Regions from separate parts of the Ruminococcus sp. RTP21198st1_G1_RTP21198_201120 genome, predicted to be linked through region 3. Evidence: predicted binding sites of a transcription regulator. Region 3 holds the regulator's gene; each other region holds the start of a gene.
What was found. The regulator NrdR, encoded in region 3, represses ribonucleotide reductase genes. The targets are predictions, from matches to a motif close to CACNANATNTNGTG.
Positions count from the first base shown of each region.

Region 1: the regulator NrdR is predicted to act here: its motif matches at 4,020-4,033, upstream of nrdD (anaerobic ribonucleoside-triphosphate reductase).
Region 2: the regulator NrdR is predicted to act here: its motif matches at 3,204-3,217, upstream of AB5627_RS13850 (anaerobic ribonucleoside triphosphate reductase).

Region 1 covers NZ_JBCOMH010000018.1:50,219-56,011, forward strand. Annotated here, with positions in the region: gene AB5627_RS11750 (GH25 family lysozyme) at 1-1,156, shown strand, start outside; gene AB5627_RS11755 (HD domain-containing protein) at 1,471-2,127, opposite strand; gene AB5627_RS11760 (GTP-binding protein) at 2,473-3,426, opposite strand; tRNA gene AB5627_RS11765 (tRNA-Arg) at 3,633-3,709, opposite strand; gene nrdD (anaerobic ribonucleoside-triphosphate reductase) at 4,067-5,793, shown strand, end outside.
Region 2 covers NZ_JBCOMH010000030.1:5,103-10,895, reverse strand. Annotated here, with positions in the region: gene AB5627_RS13860 (flotillin family protein) at 1-270, shown strand, start outside; gene nrdG (anaerobic ribonucleoside-triphosphate reductase activating protein) at 361-876, opposite strand; gene AB5627_RS13850 (anaerobic ribonucleoside triphosphate reductase) at 879-3,137, opposite strand; gene AB5627_RS13845 (hypothetical protein) at 3,551-3,748, opposite strand; gene asnB (asparagine synthase (glutamine-hydrolyzing)) at 4,032-5,793, shown strand, end outside.
Region 3 covers NZ_JBCOMH010000011.1:44,346-50,138, forward strand. Annotated here, with positions in the region: gene AB5627_RS08510 (glycosylase) at 56-1,231, shown strand; gene nrdR (transcriptional regulator NrdR) at 1,528-1,980, shown strand; gene AB5627_RS08520 (aspartate kinase) at 2,069-3,388, opposite strand; gene AB5627_RS08525 (hypothetical protein) at 3,587-3,733, opposite strand; gene AB5627_RS08530 (EAL domain-containing protein) at 3,866-5,785, opposite strand.

The DNA of each region.
Region 1 (5,793 bases), on a different contig from region 3:
GTTCAGGGTAAAAGCAAGAAGAAATTACAGTGGCGTATACTACAATGGTGGTTACACATATGTAAACGCTGAGGTCACTGACATACCAAGTACAGTAACAGGCATAAGAAGCACTTCAAACACTTCTACATCAAACACCATAACATGGAACGCTTCCAAAAAAGCGGAAGGCTATGAGATCTATCAGTGGATAGGTACTAACGACAGCTACAAGCTCATAGGCACGACCACGTCCACAAAGTTCACAAACTCAAAGAAAAGCTCAGGCACGATGTACAGATACAAGGTAAGGGCATTCAACACTGTTGACGGACAGCGTATCGAGGGTGCATATTCCTCTGAGCTTACCACCTGCACTCTTCCTGCAAACGTATCATTCTCCCTTTGCTCCACTGACGTTGATTCCATAACACTCAACTGGAACAAGGTATCAAAGGCTACAGGCTATCAGGTAGAGATGTACACAAACGGAACATGGAAAACTCTCTCCACCCTTTCGGGAACGAGCTACACTGCAAGCGATCTTTCACAGAAAACAGCTTATCGTTTCAGAGTGAGAGCCATAAGAAATTATAACTACATAAACTACTACGGTGACTACACTGAAAAGGACATCACCATTCGTCCTGCAAACACACCAAAGGGGCTTTCCTCATCAGTGAACACATCAAGTTCCAACACTATCACATGGGAAAGCGTGAATGGAGTATCCGGCTACAGCGTTTATCAGTGGATAGGAACGTCAGACAGCTACAAAGAGCTTGGTGACACTGCTTATCCATACTACACCAACTCAGGCAAGTCATCAGGCACTATGTACACATACAGAGTAAAGGCATATTATGTAAGCGACAATGTTATGCAATACAGCAAGCCTGCACAACTTGTCACCTGCACACTTCCTGCAAACGTCACTGTCAAAACGGCAAAGCGTTCGGGAAGCAACATCTCACTTGCATGGAACAAGGTATCAAAAGCCACAGGATATGAGATATATGTGAAGTCAGGAAGCAGTTGGAAGAAGCTCACCACAACATCAGGCAAAAGCTACACTGCAAAAAATCTGTCAGGCACTAAAACATTCAGAATAAGGGCATACAGAAAATACAATGGTGTGAACTATTATGGTGCTTATACTGAAAAGACGGTTAAATAGTCACTTGCCGTGACGGGCATTTTACGCCACACATTGTGATATGATACAAATTTGCACCGCTGAATAAAAATGAGGGGCGACCTTAGGTCGTCCCTTTTTTGCACAATTTTCAATATCCGCACAACATTATTGTAGGGGCTGGCGCCCTTGACAGCCCGTCCCCTCGACGTTTCGTCTGCAATCTCATTTGTATTATCCGCACAATGTTGCTCTACACAAATTCTGGATAATCCAAACCATATCGCCCCGAGTGGGACGTCGTATTTCTGCAAAGCAGAAATTGCGCCGCTCCCCTACATAGTTTGTGCGTTAAATCACAATACTTTGCTTCCATTTGCTGTAAGCTTGAACTTTGCTCCCAGAACACCTGCCGCACCTCTGCACATAAGCATACGCTGCAGGAAAATGTCAAAATAGTCATACATGGTGCAGATACTTTCGTCTATCTGCAAATTAAGGGATATGACCTTTTTATCAGCATTTATCTTTAAGCTCGCTTCTGTTACCGCATAGTTCACCCTGTCATGGATATCAAAAGAGGACTTATCCTTATTTGACACACGATTTCTTCGCACGTCTGTTTTATCACCTATTATCACTGCGGCTGACACCGGGTCTGTTGCGCCCCCTGTTGATTCGTCATGGCTTCCAATGCAGGAAACTATCGTCACCCTATCTTCCAATGGCATATCAGTGTCTTTGAGAATATCGTTTGCAAGTATTGCACCATACTCTGCATGGTGTGTACGATTGACAGCGTTGCCGATATCGTGCATATACCCTGCTATCTTTGCAAGCTCTATGGTATGCTCATCATAGCCGAACTCTTTAAGTATTGCGGCGGCTCTGTCTGCCACAAGAGTGGTATGCACCTCTGAATGGTCTGTAAAACCCAGAGATGTAAGATTTATCCCTGCCCTTTTTATAAATGCTTTTATTTCCTTGTTTTTTCTTATCTCTTTGTATGTCATTGATTTCTCCTGTTGGTTTATGATTATATTTATCTACGCAAGGCTTTTTACGTCCACATAATGTATTGTAGGGGCGAACAGTGTTCGCCCGCATTTGCTCGCCTGCATGAATTTGCGATTATACAAACCATGTCGCTCTCCGAACGGGACGTCGTATTTCTGCAAAGCAGAAATTGCGCCGCTCCCCTACAGTCACTCGCCGTGACGGGCATTTTACGCCATACATTGCAGCATGAGATACACTTGCACCGATCTTTAAAATGTGTAATTATAACCTGCAATTATCATATCACTATCCAAGCTTATATACAATACATTCCGCATTTATTTTACAATATTTTGACACTATACAGGCACAAAATAACCGTCAATATGCTCTTTGTCAAGCCCCTCGCCAATGACGATAAACACCGCCTGACCTCGCTCTATAGGCTTAACAGTGATGTTCTTGTGGGTGGCGTTAAGCTCAAGCCACTTGCCCTCAGCGTTTTGCATAAAGCCTTTTACACGGAATATCCTTCCGCACTTGCTGTCGCTCATAAGCCTGCTCACAGCATCTTCCATAGCATTGTCAGGAAGCTTCATATTCATAAAATACAAAGAGGTATAAGCTTTATCTTGGTCGAACCACAGCTTTTCGTGGGAATCAGGCTCATACCCACTGTTGGCTATCCTTTCCATATCCTCATCTGTAAGCTCCGACCAATCTTTCATTATTATCTCAGGCTTTGTCATTCTGTGGCAATGGAACTTTTTCTGCACAGCTTCAAGGTGTTTTAGAGTATCCTCAAGCTCCTGTTTTGTGGCTTCCTGACATCTGCTCATGAGAACTATGCCTGCTTCCGAAAGCTGAGAAGCAAGAAGATAATCAGAAGCTTCCGACAAGTTGGTATCAAGGCAGGCATCTGCAATAGTTATAACGCTTCCTATCTCATACCAATTATCAAGAGGTTCTTCTCTGAGCACGTCAAAGAACTCGTCAGCTTCATAGATACCTGACGGCTCCACAATGACCCTGTCAAGACCACGCATACCCATAGCGATAAGCTTAGTCTTAAAACGCCGTCTGTGGCAATCCTTATCAGCCGCCGAGACCATTTCAAGGTCGCAATTCTCGTCCAAAAGCTCCTGCAAAATAAGCATATCCACATTCACTGCACCGAAATCATTCTCCAACACGCCAATTTTACAGCCCTTATCCAAAAGATAACGGGCATATTTTTTTATAAAAGTAGTCTTCCCTGCTCCGAGAAACCCCGTCACAAGGTCTACCTTGGTTTTCTTTTTCTCTGTGTTCATAGTTAATGCCTCCTAATGGTCATATTATACCACATTGACAGTGCTTTGGCAATGACAGAAATAAAAAAAACGCCTTACACTAAGTAAAGCGTATTTTGTACAGGGACTCGCCCTACATTACAAAGTTGGCAGCAAAGCTTATTGAGCGGTGCAAAGCTTGGCAACAAAAAACGCACCCTGCAAGCCCGCAAAGTGCGTAAATACGCTGGTGCGCCAGAAGGGACTCGAACCCCCGACCTACTGGTTCGTAGCCAGTCACTCTATCCAGCTGAGCTACTGGCGCATTCAACTCTAATATTATATCATATGCAAGCACCCTTGTCAACAAGTTAATTGAATTTCTCCACTTATTTTACAGAATGTTCACATCGTTTCTTGTAGCTTCACACCTTTATCCACCCTTTAAATGCCATTATTTTTCACACTTTTTGTAAATCAAGTGTTTGTAATCATTTGTAATACTTTTTCGGCAAACTGCTCTGTTTTTAACCGGAATTTTTGTAGATTATTTATCATTCTATGCCCTTGACTTATATTCTGATTGTGGTATAATAGTAAATGTTCAATATTATGTTGTAATAAAAGAAGTCAACCACAATATATAGTGGTTGAGCAGGATAGAATGAAAGGAAGAGTATAGGTGAAGATAATAAAAAGAAGCGGCGCTGAGAATACGTTCGATAAGGAAAAGATAGAAAATGCCGTTGCAAAAGCTAATATCACTGTGGAGGAAAAGGATAGGCTCTCTGAGGGAGAAATAGGAGAGATAGCACAGAATATAGAGGACAAATGCTCTGAAATGAATAGGGCTATGGACGTTGAAACTATTCAGGACTGGGTGGAAGCCGATATCATGCGCCACGGCAAGTATACAGTGGCAAAGCATTATATCACTTACCGCTATGAGCGTTCTATCGTCAGACAGGCTAATACTACTGACAAGCAGATACTTTCTCTTCTTAACTTCGAGAACGAGGAAGTCAAGCAGGAAAATTCCAATAAAAATCCTACTGTCAATTCAGTTCAGAGGGATTATATGGCAGGTGAAGTGAGCAAGGATATCACAAGAAGATTTTTGCTTCCTGACGATATAGTCGAAGCTCACGAAAAAGGTCTGATACATTTCCACGACGCTGATTATTTCGCTCAGCATATGCACAACTGCTGTCTTGTAAATCTTGAGGATATGCTCCAGAACGGCACTGTCATAAGCGAGGTCATGATAGAAAAGCCACACAGCTTCTCTACAGCCTGCAATATCGCTACACAATCTATCGCTCAGATAGCTTCTTCACAGTATGGCGGACAGAGTATCACACTTTCCCACCTTGCTCCGTTCGTTCAGATATCCCGTGATAAATATCGCCGTGAGGTAAAAAAAGAGTTCGCAGAGCTTAATATCCCTGCCGACGAGGATACTATAAATAAGGTAGCCGAAATGAGAGTAAAGGCTGAGATAGTTCAGGGCGTTCAGATGATACAGTATCAGGTCATCACTCTTATGACAACAAATGGTCAAGCACCTTTCGTTACTGTTTTCATGTACCTTGACGAGGTGCCGGAGGGGCAGACAAGAGATGACCTTGCGGCTATCATAGAGGAAATGCTCAGACAGCGTATCCAAGGCGTAAAGAACGAAAAGGGTGTCTATATAACACCTGCGTTCCCTAAGCTAATATATGTCCTTGAAGAGGACAACATAAGAGAAGGCTCAAAATATTGGGAGCTTACAAAGCTTGCTGCAAAGTGTACCGCAAAGAGAATGGTGCCTGACTATATAAGCGAAAAGAAAATGAAAGAGCTTAAGGTAGACAAGAACGGCAATGGTCAGTGCTACCCTTGCATGGGCTGCAGAAGCTTCCTTACAACATATCTTGACGAAAACGGCAAGCCTAAATATTACGGCAGATTCAATCAGGGCGTTGTTACAATAAACCTTGTGGACGTTGCCTGCTCGTCATATAAGGATACGGATAAGTTCTGGAAGATATTTGATGAAAGACTTGAGCTTTGCAGACGTGCGCTTATGCTCCGTCACGAAAGACTTAAAGGCACTCCGTCAGACGTTGCGCCTATCCTTTGGCAGAACGGTGCATTGGCAAGGCTTAAAAAGGGCGAAACAATCGACAAGCTCCTGTTCGGCGGATATTCCACCATATCACTTGGCTATGCAGGTCTTTGCGAATGCGTAAGATACATGACTGGCAAGTCACACACAGACCCTTCAGCAACGCCTTTTGCACTTGAAGTTATGCAGCACCTTAATGATGCCTGCGCAAAGTGGAGAGCGGAAACAAACATAGATTTCAGCCTTTACGGCACGCCATTGGAGTCCACAACATACAAATTTGCAAGATGTTTGCAGAA
Region 2 (5,793 bases), on a different contig from region 3:
AAGATAGACAAGATAACCGTGTGGGATACAGGCGCAGGTGCAGACGGAAAAGGCTCGACAGCAAACTTTCTAAGCGGACTTATGCAGTCAGTTCCTCCGCTGAACGATCTGTTCAAGCAAGCAGGAATGTCACTCCCTGATTTTCTTGGCGAGGACATACAGGAAGCTTTGAAAAAGTCACAGGAAGAAGCAGTAAAGAGAGCAGCCGAGGCTGATAATGCAGAAACTCTCGACCCAAAAGATGTTGAGGTAATAGAGCCTGAGAAATAATTAATTTGACCTCCGTAGTTTAACGATTGCGGAGGTCTTTTGGTATAAATAAAAGCGAGTTTCAACATCATGAAACTCGCTTTTCTATGTTCAATATGGTTCAACGACTACTGCTCTGCCCTCTTTCAAGGACCTTTGTACATCAATAAAACGCTGATTTTTGCTGCCCATAAATTTCAACTCAAGGCTTCGCTGTGACAGAATAAATGGTCCGTCAACAAGATAATCAAGCTGTTGCAGCAGCTCAAGATAGCCGTTATTATCATCAGCATTGGCTATAAGATATTCATAAGTATATCCAGTGAAAGATATGACATTCAGCGGAAATCTATTAAAGGCTTTTATCCTTCCTGCAAGTTCTACTAACGGTTTGCACTGACAGAAAGGCTCACCGCCACTGAACGTCACACCGTCAAGAAGCGGGTCTTTTATTATCTCATTGTAAAGCTGGTCTGTATCAACGACAATTCCACCGTTAAAATCATGTGTCTGCGGATTGTGACAACCCTCACAGCCGTGTGGACAGCCCTGCGTAAAAATAGTGAACCTAAAACCCGGTCCGTCTACGATAGATTCACCGACAGTGCCTGCTATCCTAAGCTTCATGGCTAATTGTCACCCTCACAGCAGGCTTTTGCACGAGGTATCCTCTCATGTATCACCTTGCTGTGTTCAGCCTCAGAACGTCCACACTTCGGGCATTTGTCACCTATTATTCCAGTATATCCGCAAACAGGATCACGGTCAACAGGATGGTTTATTGAGCCGTAGCCTATGCCAACTTCTTTCATATATCTTACGACTTTCTCGAATGCAGAAAGATTGTTCAGCGGATCGCCGTCAAGCTCGATATAGCTTATATGGCCTGCATTTGTAAGAGCATGGTAAGGAGCTTCTATTTTAAGTTTCTCAAACGCTGTTATCGGATAGTAAACAGGCACATGGAAAGAATTAGTATAATATTCTCTGTCCGTAACTCCTGCTATCTCACCATAACGTTCTTTATCCATTTTAACAAATCTGCCAGAAAGTCCCTCAGCAGGCGTTGCAAGCAACGAGAAGTTAAGACCAGTACGCTTTGTTTCCTCGTCCATTCTTGCTCTCATACGCGAGATTATCTCCAAGCCAAGCTCTCTTGCTTCTTCACTTTCACCATGGTGCTTGCCAGTAAGCACTTTAAGACACTCAGCAAGACCGATAAAGCCCACTGAAAGCGTGCCATGCTTTAGCACTTCTTCAAGTGTATCGTCAGCCGTAAGCTTCTCTGAATCGAGCCATATGCCCTGACCCATGAGAAACGGATAATTTCTCACACGCTTTGAACACTGTATCTTAAATCTGTGCATAAGCTGGTCGATACAAAGATCCATAAGCTCATCAAGGCTGTCAAAGAAAGCACCGATATTACGCTGTGCTTTTATGCCAAGTCTAGGGAGATTAATGGTAGTAAAAGAGAGATTTCCTCTTCCTGTCACTATCTCACGAGTAGGGTCATATGCGTTACCGATAACTCTTGTGCGGCAACCCATGTAAGCTATCTCAGTGTCAGGATTGCCCTCTTTATAATACTGTAGATTGAAAGGAGCGTCGATAAATGAAAAATTCGGGAAAAGACGCTTCGCTGATACACGGCAGGCGAGCTTGAAAAGGTCATAGTTCGGGTCATCAGGATCAAAGTTCACGCCCTCTTTTATCTTGAAAATATGTATAGGGAAAATAGGCGTTTCACCATTGCCAAGTCCTGCTTCCTCTGCAAGAAGAATATTCTTTATAACAAGTCTGCCCTCGATAGAAGTATCAGTACCATAATTTATGGAGCTGAAAGGCGTTTGAGCGCCTGCACGGGAGTTCATGGTATTAAGATTATGGATAAGCGCTTCCATTGCCTGATATGTAGCTCTGTCAGTTTCTTTCAAAGAGTTTTTATATGCAAAACTCTGTATCTTCTTCACTATAGGTGCGTCAACAAAATTCACAAGGAACTGTGCTTCAGCCTCTTGATAGCCGTTATCATTGGCGAGTGTAACCTTTAAGCCCTGCTCGTCAAGCATTTCAGTTATTTTCTTTGCAATGCTCTGAGCATCAGAAACTTCACCAAGGAGAGCAAGACCCCTGCCGATATTGTCACGATAGCGGTGTCTGAATGTCTTTCTTACGCCCTCAGCCATATCATAATCGAACTTTGGAAGAGATTGACCACCATGCTGGTCGTTCTGATTGGATTGTATCGCAATGCAGGCAAGCGCCGCATAGCTTTGTATATCATTTGGTGTACGCAAAAAGCCATGACCTGTAGAAAAACCCTTATCAAAAAGCTTTGTAAGGTCTATCTGAGTGCAAGTGGTAGTCAGTGTATAAAAATCAAGATCATGAATGTGGATATCGCCCTCCTGATGAGCCTTTGAATGCTCAGGAGCAAGAACATACATCTCATTGAACTCCTTTGCACCCACAGATCCGTATTTAAGCATTGTACCCATTGCGGTATCGCCGTCTATATTAGCATTCTCACGCTTCAAATCGTTATCTTTCGCTGATTGGAAAGTAAGATCCTCATAAACTTTCATAAGACGGGTATTCATTTCTCTTGCACGAGTCCTGTTTGAGCGGTAGAGTATATAACTTTTTGCAGTATCAGCCATGCCCTCCTCGATAAGTACACGCTCAACGCAATCCTGAATCTCTTCAACAGTAGGCATATCAAGGTGTTTTTCCATAAGCTTATCAACAACTTTACCCGAAAGCTCCAAAGCTTCCTCATAGTTATCCTTGCCCACAGACTGAGCCGCCTTGTATATAGCGCCAGCTATTTTCTCAATATTGAAAGTTACAGTACGTCCGTCACGCTTTTTTATCTTGATTATCACAATACCGCCTCCGATTTTCCCGATTTATCCTTATATTTTTTTATTCTCACAACTCGTACCGCAAATCACAACATATTGTATAAAAAGCAGTGCTTAATACAAGTATATAGTATAAGTGACGTAAAGTCAAGGCGTTATACAACAAAATGTGACTTTGTTATTTGTATTAAATGCACAAAGTCACATTTTCGTCAGATATTGATTTTAGGTGTCAAGTAAAATGCTTTTATCTGTAATGTAGTCGAACTTTACAACGCATAATACAATATAGTCCAGTTCTTGATGCTGTAAAGTGAGCTAACTTGTCGTCTTATGCATTTTCAAGTGCTGCTCCACACCTCTTGAATGTCGTAAATAGGTGAATTCAGCAAGCACGTAAAGTACTTTAACTTGTCAAGCTTTTAAATTTTGCACTATGCTGCTGAACTGCTCTCAGCACTCTCGTAAGTGTAATCATGTGTGACTACAGAGCTGCCTGTTTCATTTTCAAGTACCTCTTCGAGAGTAGTATTCATCATGTAGGCACAGAAAGATATAAGCATCACAAAAAAACTCACTATCAACACAATATCCAATCTATAACCATTTTTCTTCTTTTTGTTATCGTTCATAAGATCTTCTCCAAAATATGATTTTAATACCATTATACTATATCCCTCTGCCTTTTTCAAGCCAAAATGACAAAATCGCAGATATTTTTATACCATACACACTGCCATGTGATAAATGCACAAAAGACAATTTCTTTTATTGTTTAATTTTTGTTTTTACCCCTTGCAAAAAAGACGCATATAGTGTATAATAAATATTATATTGCTTGACGTTCACTAGGCGACAAGCGGCTGTATTATCTAAGATACAGGCAATTTGATTTAACAGAAATGAGGCTTTTATATGTGCGGTTTTGTTGGATTTACAAATAAAATCAATGACGCTTCCATAGTTCTTGGAAAAATGATGGATAGAATAAAACATAGAGGTCCTGACTCTGACGGAAAATATGTTGACGAGCAGATCGCAATGGGTTTCCGCCGACTTTCGATCATCGACCTTTCAGATCAAGGTAGCCAGCCTATCTTCAATGAAGATAAGTCGTTGGTACTTACATTCAACGGTGAGATATACAACTACAAGGATCTCCGTGAGGAGCTTGTAGCGTCTGGTCACAAGTTCTATACACAGACCGACTCAGAGGTGCTTATCCACGGCTATGAGCAGTGGGGCGAGAATATGCTTGACAAGCTGAGAGGAATGTTTGCATTCGTTATCTTCAACAAGAATACAAATGAGGTTTTCGGTGCAAGAGATTTCTTCGGTATCAAGCCTCTTTACTACGCAAAAATGGGCGAAACTCTTATGTGGGGTTCTGAGATAAAGAGTTTTCTTGACCACCCTCATTTCAAGAAGGAACTTAACACAGACGTTCTTGAAACTTATCTCACATTCCAGTATTCTCCTACAACAGAAACTTTCTTCAAAAATGTTTACAAGCTCCCTGCCGCTCACTGCTTTACATACAAGAACGGCGAGATGAACGTAAGAAGATATTGGGAAGTTAAGTTTCATGCTGACAATGGTCCTTCTTTAGAGGATTGGGTGAATAGGATATCTGACACTTTCAAGAACTCTGTTGAGGTACACAAGTTTGCTGACGTTGAGGTAGGCTCATTCCTTTCAAGCGGTGTTGACTCGAGCTATGTTGCCGCTGTTGCTAACGTTGACAAGACCTTTACTGTGGGCTTCGGAGAGGACGAGAAATACAACGAGATAGGTTATGCTAAGGAATTTTCAAAGTATATCCACAAGGAGAATTTCTCAAAGGTCATCAGCCCTGAGGAATACTGGAACAGTCTTTCAAAGATACAGTATCACATGGACGAACCTCTCGCAGACCCTGCGGCTGTGGCTCTATTCTTCGTATGTCAGATTGCATCAGAAAAGGTCAAGGCAGTGCTTTCAGGCGAGGGTGCAGACGAGATATTCGGCGGATACAACATCTATCACAACCCTGCTGATATGGCAAGCTACTTTAAGATACCAAGACCTATCAGAAAGGCTGTTGGTGCAGTTGCTGATAAACTGCCTCATAAGCACGGCATAAACTATCTTATAAGAGGCTCTAAGGATCTTGATGAGAGATTTATTGGTAACGCATACATCTTCTCTGAGAAAGAGCGTAAGGACATTCTGAGCATAAAAACAAACGCTCCCGACGCTATGGCTATCACAAAGCCTTTCTACGATAAGGTAAGAGATCAGGATCAGGTAACGCAGATGCAGTACATTGACCTGCACCTTTGGATGACAGGTGATATTCTTCTTAAGGCGGATAAAATGAGCATGGCTCACTCTCTTGAGCTTCGTGTACCGTTCCTTGACAGAAAGGTAATGGAGCTTGCAGAGCAGATACCTGTAAAGGACAGAGTTACTGAAACTGAAACGAAGTATGCAATGCGTCTTGCTGCACTTCAGGCTTGCCCTCCACAGACAGCTAAGAAAAAGAAGCTCGGCTTCCCTGTTCCTATCAGGGTATGGCTGAAAGAAGATAAGTATTATAATATAGTAAAGGATAAGTTTACTTCTCCTCAGTCAGCACAGTTCTTCCATACAGATAAGCTTGTACAGCTTCTTGACGATCACCGTGCAGGCAAATATG
Region 3 (5,793 bases):
TTATTATAGTATACTTGTTTAAGAAGATTTTTTTACCGAAAGGAAATTGCTTGATATGACAGATTTTGAAAGAAACAAATCAAGGGTGACAGCCAAATATGAGGCTCTCATCAACAGAAAAAACATTGTGTCAGACAGCTACAACGGAATTTATGACAGATACGTTTACCCTGTTCTGACAGCCGCACACGCACCTATTATCTGGAAATATGACATGAACCCTGAGACAAATCCATACTTCATGGAGAGATTGGGCATAAACGCAGTACTGAACTCAGGCGCTATTTATCTCAACGGCAAGTATTACCTTGTTGCAAGAGTTGAGGGCAATGACAGAAAGTCATTTTTTGCAGTAGCAGAGAGCGACAGCCCTGTTGACGGCTTCCGTTTCTGGGACTTCCCTGTTCAGCTTCCTGACACTGAACCGGAGGAAACAAACGTATACGATATGAGACTTACTCAGCATGAGGACGGCTGGATATACGGCGTATTCTGCTCAGAGAGCAAGGACAAGACTTCAAACGATCTTTCTGCCGCTACAGCTCAGGCTGGAATCGTAAGGACAAAGGATCTTAAGACATGGGAAAGACTTCCTAATCTCAAGTCCAAGTCGCCACAGCAGAGAAACGTTGTACTTCACCCTGAGTTCGTTGACGGAAAGTACGCCTTCTACACACGTCCACAGGACGATTTTATCGAAACTGGCTCAGGCGGAGGAGTATGCTTCGGTCTTTGCGAAGACATCACAAACCCTGTTATCTGCACAGACGAAGTTGTTATCTCACCAAGGCAATATCACACAATCACAGAGGTAAAGAACGGTGCAGGCGCAGTGCCTATCAAGACACCAAAGGGTTGGATACACATTGCACATGGCGTAAGAAACACAGCCGCAGGTCTTAGATACGTAATTTATGTATTCGCAACTGACCTTAAAGACCCTTCTAAGCTAATCGCTTCGCCGTCAGGACTTTTCATTGCACCACACGGCAGTGAAAGAGTGGGTGACGTATCAAACGTTGCGTTCACAAACGGCGCGATCGTTCGTGAAAACGGTGACGTGTACATTTACTACGCTTCATCAGACACAAGACTTCACGTTGCGTCAACAACTATCGACAAGCTTATGGATTACACATTCAACACTCCGTCAGACCCACTGCGTTCTGTTGACTGCGTCAAGCAGAGATGCGATCTTATCAGAAAAAATCTCGAATATCTTAACAAGTAATATATCAAACAAAAACAGACGGCTTCTGCTGTCTGTTTTTTTGTACACTAAATCTTTCTTCAAGTCTGCCATATCCGTGCATAAATATTGCACTACCCATGTAGGGGACGTCGAGGGCGCCGTCCCCTACATTTATGCTATGGTTTGTCTGCCGCAAAATTGCTGAGTCCCTTTACCGCAACTTTTTTTATATACCCTCTTGCAATCGTCCACAATCTATGGTATAATTAATTAATAAAAGCACAATATATGCAATATCACGCACAAAATTTTCTCTTAACTAAGGAGTGTTTATAATGAGATGTCCTTTTTGCAACTATGAAGATACAAGAGTAATAGATTCACGTCCAAGCGAGGGAAAAAAGCGTCGCCGCCGTGAGTGTCCGAAATGCGGAAAGCGTTTCACTACTTATGAGGTGGTGGAAAAGCCACAGCTTATGGTATACAAGCGTGACGGCTCGTTTGAGCCTTTTGACAGACAGAAGCTTATAAAAGGCATTCAGAACGCTATCAAAAAGCGTCCTGTCAGTGTTGATGATATGAAAAACCTTGTTGACGATATAGAGAACACCTTTGCAAACAAAATGCAGACCGAGACCACTACAAGTGAGATAGGCGATATGGTGCTTATGGGTCTGAAAAAGCTTGACCACGTTGCATATGTGCGTTTTGCTTCCGTTTACAAGGACTTCTCTGACGTTGATTCGTTCATTCAGATAATCACTGAGCTTTCTGACAAGAAGAAATAAATAAGAGCGTTCCGATAATTTTCGGGACGCTTTTTTCGCACCAAAAAAGCGGACAGCCAAAGCCGTCCGCCATATTTTTTATATTGTATTAAAGCTGTGTATCAACAAAAATTGTATAGATAGCCTTCATTGCAGATTCAAAATCAGCCTCATTCACACCGATGATGATGTTAAGCTCGCTAGAGCCCTGATCTATCATCTTTACGTTTACATGAGCGTGTGCAAGGGCTGAGAATATTCTGCCTGCTGTACCTCTGTTTGACTTCATTGCACGTCCCACAACTGCAATAAGCGCAAGGTCTGTTTCAATATCAATTGTATCAGGGTGACAGTTTCTGTGCAGACCTGACATTATCTCCTGCTCCTTTGGAGCAAACTCTGCCTGATGAACAACAACAGACATTGTGTCGATACCTGATGGCATATGCTCAAAGCAGATACCATTCTTCTCGAATACTTCAAGCACTCTTCTGCCGAAACCAAGCTCTGCGTTCATCATATCCTTTTCGATATTAACTACAGTAAAGCCCTTCTTGCCTGCTATACCTGTGATCGTGAATGCAGGCTTCTGAGATGTGGACTCAACGATCATTGTACCCATATCCTCAGGCTTGTTTGTGTTCTTGATGTTTATTGGGATACCTGCTTTTCTTACAGGGAAAATAGCGTCCTCATGAAGTACGCCTGCACCCATGTAAGAAAGCTCTCTCAGTTCCTTATATGTTATGGTAGTGATAGGCTGTGGGTTGTCGATAATTCTAGGGTCGCATACCAGGAAGCCTGATACGTCTGTCCAGTTCTCATAAAGATCAGCGTTTACTGCTGCGGCAACGATAGAACCTGTTACGTCAGAACCGCCTCTTGAAAATGTCTTGATAGTATCGTTTGGCATTGAGCCGTAGAAACCAGGTATTACCGCATTGTCAAGTGTAGCAAGTCTTTGAGGAAGCACCTCGTTTGTTCTTGCAGAATCAAACTGACCCTGATCGTTAAAATAGATAACATCGGCAGCGTCAACAAAGTTATATCCAAGATATTTAGCAAGAACGATACCGTTAAGATACTCGCCACGAGAAGCCGCATAGTCACGTCCTGCCTTGCCGATAAAGCAAGCCTTGATAGTTTCAAACTCCTTTTCAAGAGAAAGGTCAAGACCCAGATCATTGATTATGCCGTAATATCTTTCCTTGATAGCGTCGAACTCGCTGCTGAAATCCTTGCCCTTTGCAGCAAGATCATAGCAGCCGTAAAGCATATCAGTTACCTTTGTATCGTTTGAAAATCTTTTACCAGGAGCAGACGGCACAACAAATCTTCTTGAGCTTTCCGCTGTGATTATCTCCTTTACCTTTTTGAACTGCTCAGCACTTGCAAGAGAGCTTCCGCCGAATTTTACAACCTTTGTCATTTCACAAACCCCTTATAAACTATAGAATTATTCCTGTCTGCGTACTTTTCCCACGCTGACGTTACAATAAATAGTATACCGAATTTGCGTGATTAAGTCAATGTATAAATGGACTAATTTTTATAGTTTTTTCGATGTATGTTTGTGAAATACGCTTGTATTTGTATGGTGGACAACTCATACTTATCTGTCTGCCTATTATCTGTAATGTTCGTCTATACACTTATCATGTTTTCGTGAAAGAAAACCCCAGCGTTCTTCAACACAAAATGCAGCAGATAAAACAAGCGGCAAAGAAAGCAGCACAGCCGCAATAATAAGAATAGCCATATTACTTACGTTCACAAGAACGCCTCCCGTCTCGGTTTTGTTATGACTACATTATAGCGTTCCTTACTTAAACAGACCTTAACGCAAAGTGAAAACTATGTGAAAAAAAGCCCCGACCGAAGTCAGGGCTTTTTTTCATCAGACTGCTTAAACCGTCACAGCCTGAGTATTATTCTTTTTAAGCACCTCAATAAAATCTTTTTCAGGAACAGGCTTTGAGAAGTAGTATCCCTGAATGAAATCACAGCCCATGCCAAGAAGCGTGTCGAGCTGATGCTTGTCCTCGATACCCTCGGCAACTATCTGCATATTGAGCTTCTTTATCATCGCCACTGTACTCTCAATGGCGATATGCGCCTTTTCGCTCTTGAAACATTCCCAGACTATTTCCTTTTCAAGCTTGATAAACCTGAAAGGCAGGCTGAGAAGATATGTCATATTTGAATATCCCGTACCATAATCGTCAAGTGCAAACTTCACACCATAGTCGGAAAGGGCCTTGATGTTTTTCTCCATAATGTGCGGAGTATACACCGCCGCAGTTTCCGTTACTTCAAGACAAATAGACGATGGGTCTACCTTGTATCTGTCCATAATGCTGAGAAGCTGCTCTACAAGGTCAGATTGCATGCACTGGACTACCGACAGGTTTACCTGCACATATTCGATACCAAGTGAAGTTCCCACGCCTTTCTTTATAAATCGGCAGGCTTCCTCGAAAACATATTTGCCTATTTTGAGTATCTTGCCGTTTTCCTCAGCTATAGGAATAAATTCCTGTGGAGGGATAAATCCAAGCTTTTCATCCTTAAGCCTAACAAGGGCTTCACAGGAAACTATCTTGTTTCTTGAACTTGAATATATCGGCTGATAGTATACCTCAAAGCCACGATTATCCAGAGCCTTGTCTATAGCATTTTCTACCTCGCTTCGACGTTTGCTGTCATAAAAGTTTATGTCAGTTGCATGAAGAAGTCTTTCAGTTTCAGGTTCACGATGCTTGAACTGCTCGATAAAGTCCACCAGCATATCTGCATTGTCAACGTCATCAGGGCAGTCGATACGCATAAAGCAGGCTGTTATCAAAGTATCAACAGTACCTATATTCCAGTTTTCAGACAGCTTTTTCCTTATTGCACGATACGTTTCTCCCACCTTTTCAGAATCCTTCGGAAACATAAGAGCAAAGCATTCGTCCTCCAAATAAAATCCATCGCCAAGATTAACAAAGTTATAAAGATAGTCGGAAAAGCTTCTTAACAGAGAGTTGGAAAAACGTCCGCCAAAGGTTTTCATAAACATTTTGAAATCCGGTATCCTTATGAGCAATAATGTAAAATCAGAAGCTGAGGCATATTTTATGGAACACCTATTGACAAAGCTGCTCCAGTTGAGCATTTTCGTTCCTTGGTCTATCATATCGTCCTGACTTTGCAAAGTGAACATTATTAGAAGCATACATACAGACGCCGCAAAGCACTCCACAAGAAGGAGTTTATTGATCATCTGAACAATTACCGCCACTACCGTCATTGAGATAAAGGCTGTTATAGAAGTGACCACCTGTCTTGATAGCATACTTCTATTACCCATTGCGTAAACGATGCCAAATATAAGATAATAAATCGCCACAATGTATGTAAATGGCTGAAGAGTGCCACGATGATAACCACCTTGACTATCCACATAGATGATAAAATGTGTTGCAGGCGTCGTAATCACAAGCAAAAGATCAACGATCATCGGTGTATATAAAAAGCTTTTGAAAAGAGCAGACATCTCTTTATAGCCGTCCGTCAGGAAAAGTATATATATCACAAATAGAAACGGAATAAGATTATGTGTAAAATAATAAGCCGTATGGAAGAAGATTTTAAGCCCTATGCCCCATTCGCCGGTAGAAAACACACTTAAAATATCCAACACAGTTGACAAAGCCGAGTCGCCCACGAGAATGCCAAAGGCCTTATTCTTGTTGCACGGAATACGCTTTTTGAAATAGAATACAACTCCTGTGATAGCATATATCACAAGGGCACATATATCATAATGGATAATATAACCCACAACGCAGA